One region of the Actinomadura sp. 9N407 genome, then DNA from elsewhere that is predicted to be linked to it. Evidence: predicted binding sites of a transcription regulator. Region 1 holds the regulator's gene; the other holds the start of a gene.
What was found. Region 1 encodes HspR, which represses chaperone genes until heat shock. Its sites were predicted from a motif close to ANTTGAGTCNNNNNGACTCAANT; they were not measured.

Region 1 (4,411 bases):
CTCCAGGTCGCCGTCGCGCTGGGCGCGCTCGGCCTCGCCGCGGAGCTGGTCGATCCGCTCCTTGATCTCGCCGACCCGGTTCAGCCCGGCCTTCTCCTGCTCCCACCGTCCGACCAGGGCGTTCAGCTGCTCCTGGCGGTCGGCGAGGTCGCGGCGGAGGCGTTCGAGGCGCTGCTTAGACGCCTCGTCGGTCTCCTTGCCGATCGCCATCTCCTCCATCTTGAGGCGGTCGACCGAGCGCTGCAGCTCGTCGATCTCGACGGGACGCGAGTCGATCTCCATCCGGAGCCGGGAGGCCGACTCGTCCACCAGGTCGATGGCCTTGTCGGGCAGGAACCGCGAGGTGATGTAGCGGTCGGACAGGGTGGCGGCGGCGACCAGGGCCGAGTCGTTGATCTGGACCTTGTGGTGCGCCTCGTACCGGCCCTTGAGCCCGCGCAGGATCGCGATCGTGTCCTCGACGGACGGCTCGCCCACCATGACCTGCTGGAACCGGCGCTCCAGGGCGGCGTCCTTCTCGATCCGCTCGCGGTACTCGTCCAGCGTCGTCGCGCCGATCATCCGCAGCTCGCCGCGGGCCAGCATCGGCTTGAGCATGTTGCCGGCGTCCATCGCGCCCTCGGCCGCGCCCGCGCCGACGACGGTGTGCAGCTCGTCGATGAACGTGACGACCTGGCCGTTGCTCTGCTTGATCTCGTTCAGGACGGCCTTGAGCCGCTCCTCGAACTCGCCCCGGTACTTGGCGCCCGCAACCATCGCGCTGAGGTCCAGCGAGACCAGCCGCTTGCCGCGCAGCGACTCGGGGACGTCACCGGCGACGATCCGCTGGGCCAGCCCCTCGACGACGGCGGTCTTGCCGACGCCGGGCTCGCCGATCAGCACCGGGTTGTTCTTGGTACGCCGCGACAGCACCTGGACGACGCGGCGGATCTGGGCGTCGCGGCCGATCACCGGGTCGAGGCGGCCCTCGCGCGCGGCGGCGGTCAGGTCGACGCCGTACTTCTCCAGGGCCTGGTACGTGTCCTCGGGGTTCTCGCTGGTCACCCGGGCATGGCCGCGGACCTTCTCGAACGCCTCCAGCAGTGCCTGCGGCGTCGCCCCGTACTCCTTGAGCAGGCCCGCGGCCGGACCGCCGTCGGTGGCCAGGCCGACCAGCAGGTGCTCGGTCGAGACGTACTCGTCCTCCAGCTGCTTGGCCCGGTTGGCCGCGGTGTTGATCGCCACGATCGTCTGCCGCGCCATCTGCGGCGAGGCGACGGTCGAGCCCGCCGCCTTCGGCTGGGCCGCCAGCTGCTCCTCGGCGCGGCGGCGGATCGCCTGCCAGTCGGCGCCGACGGCCTCCAGCAGCGGGACGGCCGTGCCCTCGGGCTGGCTGATCAGCGCCACCAGCAGGTGCTGGGGCTCCACCTGGGGGTGCCCCTCGGCCGCCGTGCGGCGGACCGCGACCGACACCGCCTCCTGGCTCTTCTGCGTCAGCTTGTAGTCCATCACGTTCCCCCGTCAGTCCTGCTTCCGGTCGCGTTCCTGCCACACCACGACGCTGGTGCGGCGGATCGGCACCAGATCGGCGCCCGGCACGCCCGGAGCCCCGGCCGCGTCACCGCGCCGCCGCTGCTGAGCCAGGCGTGCCGCGACGGCCCGCGTCGATTCGAGCTCGTTGGCCAGCTCGTCCAGAGCCGCGTGCGCCTTGCCGAGCTCGTCGCGGAGCATGACGTTGTCGCGCTGCAGCTCCAGGATGTGCTTGATGCCCGACAGGTTGATGCCCTCCTCCTGGGAGAGCCGCTGGATCTCGCGGAGCATCACGATGTCGCGCATCGAGTAGCGGCGGCCCCGCCCCGCCGTACGGCCCGGGCAGACCAGCCCCAGCCGGTCGTAGGTGCGCAGCGTCTGCGGATGCAGGCCGGACAGCTGGGCGGCCACCGAGATCACATAGACCGGCGTGTCGTCACCGAAGGGGTCTCTGCTCATCATGGCTCACCCCGCCTCACTCCTCCCGTGCCTGCTGGAGCAGCTCGCTGCGCAGATCCTCACCGGAGTCGGCGGCACGGAGGCGCTCCAGGGCCTCGCGCGTCTGGTCGTCGAGCTTCTGCGGTATCTGGACGTCCACCGTCACCAGCAGATCGCCCTTGGTGCCGTCGCGCCGGGGAGCGCCCCGGCCACGGACCCGGAGCGTCCGGCCGTTCGGCGTGCCCTCGGGCAGCCGCAGCGTCACCGGCTGGCCCTGGAACGTCGGCACCTTGATCTCCGCGCCGAGCGCGGCCTCCGGGAACGTCACCGGTACGGTCAGCGTCAGGTTGTCGGCACTGCGGCCGAACAGCTTGTGCGGCTTGACCTTGATGTTCACGTACAGGTCGCCGGCCGGGCCGCCGTTCTCGCCCGGGGCGCCCTTGCCCTTGAGCCGGATCTTCTGGCCGTCGGCGACGCCCGCCGGGATCCGCGCCTGGATCGTCCGGGTCCCGGTCGCGCGGCCGCTGCCGTGGCAGGTCGGGCAGGGGTCGTCCACCACCAGCCCGCGCCCGCGGCATTCGCGGCACGGCTCCTGGAACCCGAAGTTGCCCAGGTTGCGCGTCTCGTGCCCGGTGCCCTCGCAGTTGGGGCAGACCCTGGGCACGGTCCCGGCCTTGGCGCCGGTGCCGCGGCAACTCGGGCAACCGGCCTCGCTGGTCAGCTTCAGCGGCACGGTCACGCCGTTCAGCGCCCGGCCGAACGACAGCGTCACCTCGGTCTCGACGTCGGCGCCGCGGCGTGCCCGGCGCGCTCCCGTGGTCGTACGGGTGCCCCCGCCGCCTCGGTTGAACAGCCCGCCGAAGATGTCGCCGAGCCGGTCGCTGGTGCCGCCCGTACCGGCGGTACCGCCGCCGCCCTGCTGCCCGAACAGGTCGCCCAGGTCGAAGCCGAATCCCTCGCCCTGCCGGCCGCCCCGGAAACCACCGGGCATCGACCGGACCGAGTCGTACTCCTTGCGGCGCTTCTCGTCCGAGAGGACGTCGTACGCCTCGGAGACCTCCTTGAAGCGGTCCTCGGAGTCGGTGTCGCCCTTGTTGGCGTCCGGGTGGTACTTGCGCGCCAGCTTCCGGTACGACTTCTTGATCTCGTCCTGTGAGGCGGTCTTGGTGACACCGAGGACCTTGTAGTAGTCCTTCTCCAGGTAGTCCTTGGTGCTCACGGCGCCCCGCTCTCCCTCTTCTCGTGCCCTGCTCTCGTGCCCTGCGTCGTGCCCTGCTTCAAGTTTCGCTCCCCGGGGCGGCTCCGGCCTTGCCTCGGCCGGGGCCGCCCCGGGGAGTCACCTCGTTCGGATCAGGCCTCGGCCGGGGGGACTTCGCCGCCCGCCTCGGGCTCGGCCACCGCGACCCGGGCCGGCCGCAGGATCCGCTCGCCGATCCGGTAACCCGGCTGGAGGACGTCCGAGACGCTGGTCTCGGTCACGTCCGGCGAGAAGCCGTGCATCAGCGCCTCGTGCACGGTCGGGTCGAAGGGCTCGCCCTTCTCCCCGTACCGCTCCAGGCCGAGCTTGCCGGTCATCGCCTCCAGTGTCTCGGCGACCGACTTGAACCCGCCGACCAGTTCCTCGTGGTCACGGGCCCGGCCGATGTCGTCCAGGATCGGAAGCAGTTCGTTCAGGACGTTGGCCAGGGCCTGCTCGCGGACCGCGACCCGGTCCCGCTCGACCCGCCGGCGGTAGTTGTCGTACTCCGCCTTGAGCCGCTGCAGGTCCAGGGTGCGCTCGTCGAGCCGGGCCTGGAGCTCGACGGCCTGGGGATCCGCGGCCTCCGGTGCCGTGGCACCGGACGCGGCGGCACCGCCCGGGGGCGGGCCCGGGGCGGCCGGCGTCGCCGCCGGCTCCCGGACCTGCCCCGTCTCGGGATCGATGCGCCGCTTGTCGCGGATCACCGGGCCCTCGCGCTCCTCGCCCTCGCCCTTGTCGGGAGGGGTCGTCACGCGGCACCGTCCTTCTTGTCCTTGTCGTCGTCCACGATCTCGGCGTCGACCACCTCGTCGTCCTGCGGGGTGTCGTCACCGCCCTGCGCGTCGGCCGTCGGACCGGCGTCGGCCTGGGCGCCCTCAGGGTTCTGGGCGTACATGGCCGCGCCCATCTTCTGGCTGGTCGTGGCGAGCTTCTCGGCGCTGGTACGGATCGCGTCGATGTCGGTGCCCTCGAGGTTCTTCTTGACCTCGGCGACGGCCTCCTCGACCTCGGCCTTGAGGTCGGCGGGGACCTTGTCGTCGTTCTCGCGCAGGAACTTCTCGGTCGAGTAGGACAGGGTGTCGGCCTGGTTGCGTACCTCGGCCTCCTCCTTGCGCTTGCGGTCCTCCTCGGCGTAGTCCTCGGCCTCGCGCATCATCTTGTCGATGTCGTCCTTGGGCAGCGCCGAGCCGCCGGTGATGACCATCGACTGCTCGCGGCCGGTGC
Region 2 (4,411 bases), on a different contig from region 1:
GTGATCCCCGCCAGCCAGGCCAGCGTGGTGAACGGGTCGTAGAACGGCCCCGGATACTGCGCGGCCACGTCCGGCGTGACCGCGACATGGTCGGAGATCATCGCGAACCCGAAACCCGTGTCCTCCGCGAAGCGGGCCCATCCCGCGAACGCCTCCGGAGTGGCGGCGGTGCCGAAGTTGGGGATGTTGATGCCGAGTTCCATATCCGGGACCAACGTCCGCGGCCACGGCGGTGTTCCACCCGAGACGGCGAGGACGCCCGCGCCGGAGCGCGGGCGTCCTCGTTTCCCTCCGGCCAGATCCCCTGGTCAGGCGGCGACGGTGGCCGCCACGCTCGTGGCGGGCTCCAGTGCCAGCTCCAGAACCTCGCGGACATCGCTCACCGCGAAGACCGTCATGTTCTCCAGCACCTCGGCCGGCACGTCCTCCAGGTCCGGCTCGTTCCGCTTGGGAACGATCGCGGTCGTGATGCCCAGCCGGCTGGCGGCCAGCAGCTTCTGCTTCAGGCCCCCGATCGGCAGCACCCGCCCGGTCAGCGACACCTCACCGGTCATCGCCACATCGGACCGCACGGGCCGTCCCGTCAGCAGCGAGGCCAGCGCGGTGGTCATCGTGATGCCGGCGCTCGGCCCGTCCTTGGGGATCGCCCCGGCGGGCACGTGGACGTGCACGCCGCGGTCCTTCAGGTCGCCGACCGGAAGCTCCAGCTCCGCACCCCGCGAGCGCAGGTAGCTGAGCGCGATCCGGGCCGACTCCTTCATGACGTCGCCCAGCTGCCCGGTGAGCGTCACGCCGGTGTCACCGGTCTCCTTGTCGGCCAGCGACGCCTCGATGTAGAGGACGTCACCGCCGGCACCGGTGACCGCCAGCCCGGTCGCCACGCCCGGCACGCCCGTACGGCGCTCGGACTTGCTCAGCTCGACCTCCGGCGTGAACCGGGGCCGCCCCAGGTACTCCTTGAGCCCCTCGGCGTCCACGGACACCGGCAGCTCGGTCTTCTCCAGGGCGACGTTGGCCGCGACCTTGCGCAGCACCCGGGCGATCGCCCGGTCGAGCGACCGCACGCCCGCCTCGCGGGTGTACTCGGCCGCCAGCATCCGCAGCGCGTCGTCACCGAAGGCGACCTCCGACGACTCCAGCCCGGCCTTGTCGAGCTGGCGCTGCAGCAGGTGGTCGCGCGCGATCGTGACCTTCTCGTGCTCGGTGTAGCCGTCCAGCTGCACCAGCTCCATCCGGTCCAGCAGCGGCCCCGGGATCGCCTCCACCACGTTCGCGGTGGCCAGGAACAGCACGTCGCTCAGGTCGAGCTCGACCTCCAGGTAGTGGTCCCGGAACGTGTGGTTCTGCTCGGGGTCCAGGACCTCCAGCAGCGCCGCCGTCGGGTCGCCCCGGTAGTCCGCGCCGACCTTGTCGACCTCGTCCAGCAGCACGACCGGGTTCATCGACCCCGCCTCGCGGATGGCCCGCACGATCCGTCCCGGCAGCGCCCCCACGTAGGTGCGCCGGTGACCGCGGATCTCGGCCTCGTCCCGTACGCCGCCCAGCGCGACCCGGACGAACTTGCGGCCCATCGACCGCGCCACCGACTCGCCCAGCGACGTCTTGCCGACCCCGGGCGGGCCGGTCAGCGCCAGCACCGCGCCCGACCGCCGCCCGCCGACGACGCCCAGCCCCCGGTCCGCGCGCCGCTTGCGCACGGCCAGGTACTCGATGATGCGCTCCTTGACGTCGTCCAGGCCCGCGTGGTCGGCGTCCAGGATCTCCCTGGCGCCCGCGATGTCGTACGCGTCCTCGGTGCGCTCGTTCCACGGGATGTCCAGGACGGTGTCGAGCCAGGTACGGATCCAGCCGCCCTCCGGGGAGGCGTCCGACGAGCGCTCCAGCTTGTCGACCTCCTTCAGCGCCGCCTCGCGCACCTTCTCCGGCAGGTCGGCCGCCTCGATCCGGGCCCGGTAGTCGTCCTCCTCGTCGGCGGGGTCGCCGTTGAGGTCGGCGAGCTCCTTGCGGATGGCCTCCTGCTGCTGGCGCAGCAGGAACTCCCGCTGCGTCTTCTCCATGCCCTCCTGGACGTCCTTGCGGATCGTCTCCGCCACGTCCAGCTCGGCCAGGTGGTCGCGCGCCCACCCGATCGCCAGCGTCAGCCGCTCGACCGTGTCCGGCGTCTCCAGCAGCTCGATCTTCTGCTCGTCGCTCAGGTACGGCGCGTACCCGGCGTTGTCGGCCAGCGCCGACGGGTCGTCGATGGCCTGCACCACGTCCACGACCTGCCACGCGCCGCGCTTCTGCAGGATCACGCTGACCAGGCTCTTGTACTCCTTGGCCAGCTCGTGCTCGCGCCCCGTGGCCGGCGGCACCTCGATCTTGGTGCCCTCCACCCACAGCGCCGCGCCGGGCCCGGTCGTCCCGGTCCCGATCCGCACCCGGTCCACGCCCCGCACCACCGCGCCGGGCTCACCACCGGGCAGCCGGCCCTCCTGCTCGATCACTCCGAGCGTGCCGACGGCCGCGTACTGGCCGTTCAGCCGGGGCACCAGCAGCACCCGCGGCTTGACGGTGGACCGGATCCCCGGCCCCTTGGCCTGGCCGACCGACCGGGCCGCCTCGATCGCCGCGCGCACCTCGTTCTCCGAGAGGTCCAGGGGCACGACCATGCCCGGCAGAACGACCCCGTCGTCCAGGGGCAGGACCGGCAACGTCAGGGTCTCGCTCATGCTCAGCTCCAAGTCTGTAGTGCTCCCGACCCAACCTCGGGTTGAGTCATACTCACTCAAGAAAACGGAGCAGCAATTAATTTCCGCAGCAACGTTCGCTCTCAGCGATCAGCCCGATCCCCCGTCGCCGCGCACGGTGACCGGCATGGCCTGAGTTCCGAAGGGAAGGCCGTCCAAGGGTGTTCACCGGAACGCCCGCCCGCATGGACCTGGTCTCCAAGGATCGGCTCATACGCCTCGCAACGCCATGAAGGGAGCCGGCCGGCGTGACGGCGAGCGGACAGGATCGCGAGCAGATCGCGGCGGTGATCGACACGTACAGGCGCGGCTTCGCCACCATGAACGTCGATGACCTCATCGCCATCTGGGACCAGGACCACGACGACCTGGTCTACGTCGCGATGGAAGAGGCAGGTCCCCGACGGACCTGGAAGGACATCGAGGCCTACTACCGCCACGCCCTCCCCGCCGATCCCACGTTCCACGTCGTGGCGATGCAGGTCGAGACATTGTCGATCGGCCTTCTCGAAGACGTCGCACACGTCCTGTGCCGCTTCCGCTTCGAAGGCGAACAGGAGGGCCAGGAGGACCCCGTCATCGCCGAAGGGCGGGCGACCTTCGTCCTGCACCGCCACCGTGCATCGTGGAAGGTGGTCCACTACCACGAATCCGCCCGGCCGCCCTCCCCGGAGCGGAGGCCGTCCCCAGGCCCCCAACCCGATGGCCGCGACGACGCGAAGTCCTGAGCCCAGGGCCTAGGGCTTGCCTCAGCCACCGCGCGAGCGCGTTACCTGGCCGGTGAGGCGACGCCGAAGGCGAGCCTCACCGGCCGATCGCGAAGCGATGCCGCGCTCGCACAGGCACGGTCACGGTGCGAGCCGCCAGGCGAGCACCGTGGGCCGGGTCTTTGAGACAGGTCTAGGGGGCCGTGAAAGCTCGGGCGCCCTCGGTCCAGGTGCGGTCCAGGTCCGAGTGCTCGGGGAAGCGGTGGTCGATCTCGAGGATCACCATGCCGTGCGCGAACGCGAACAGGGCCTGGGCCAGGTGGGGCTCGCCGGTCGCGCGGAAGAACGGCTCGCCGGCCCACTCTTCGAGGCCCGGGGCGAGGCGGTGGCGAGGGAGCGGCCCGGTGGTGGCCAGCCGGTAGAGGTTGGGGTTGGCGCGGGCGTAGCCGCGGTACGCGCGGAGCAGGGCGGGGACCGGCCGGCCGGTTCCGAGGGCGGCGCCGAGGGTGGTGCCGGTCTCGATGAGGGCCCGCTCGATCAGCGCGACCTCGACGCCTTCCTTGTCGGGGAAGTGCTTGTAGAGGGAGGGGGCGCGGATGCCGATGCGGTCGGCCAGGACCCGCATGGTCAGTGCCTCGCGGCCGGCCTCTTCCAGGACGGCCCGGGCGGCCGACACGATCTCGGCCGCCCGGGGTGTCAGCGGGGTGAGGGACGGCTGCTCGCTGGTCATCCGGCCATCTTCTCAACCCGGGCCTTCAGGGCGGCGTTCATCTCCGCGAAGTCGTCCTCGACCTTCAGCATGCCGCCGACGAAGGGCACCAGGACACCGGTGAACGTCTCGCCCTGGACGAGCCTCGTGCGGCCGCCGGCGATCTCCTGCAGCAGGAAGTAGTGCTCGCCGTCCACGATCCCGGGCATCCCGAAGCGGCCGATCCAGCGCAGCTCCTCGCCGGGGGTCGCGGTGAGGACCTTGGG

Region 2: a site for HspR is predicted at 2,751-2,773, ahead of lon (endopeptidase La). Genes of this name have one in related genera too.

What each region holds. Positions count from the first base shown of each region.
Region 1 covers NZ_JBIRAW010000050.1:47,364-51,774, reverse strand. Annotated here, with positions in the region: gene clpB (ATP-dependent chaperone ClpB) at 1-1,488, opposite strand, end outside; gene ACH34Q_RS44215 (heat shock protein transcriptional repressor HspR) at 1,501-1,968, opposite strand; gene dnaJ (molecular chaperone DnaJ) at 1,985-3,166, opposite strand; gene grpE (nucleotide exchange factor GrpE) at 3,298-3,939, opposite strand; gene dnaK (molecular chaperone DnaK) at 3,936-4,411, opposite strand, start outside.
Region 2 covers NZ_JBIRAW010000001.1:388,314-392,724, forward strand. Annotated here, with positions in the region: gene ACH34Q_RS01605 (TIGR03619 family F420-dependent LLM class oxidoreductase) at 1-203, opposite strand, end outside; gene lon (endopeptidase La) at 309-2,711, opposite strand; gene ACH34Q_RS01615 (YybH family protein) at 2,978-3,457, shown strand; gene ACH34Q_RS01620 (TetR/AcrR family transcriptional regulator) at 3,630-4,166, opposite strand; gene ACH34Q_RS01625 (SRPBCC family protein) at 4,163-4,411, opposite strand, start outside.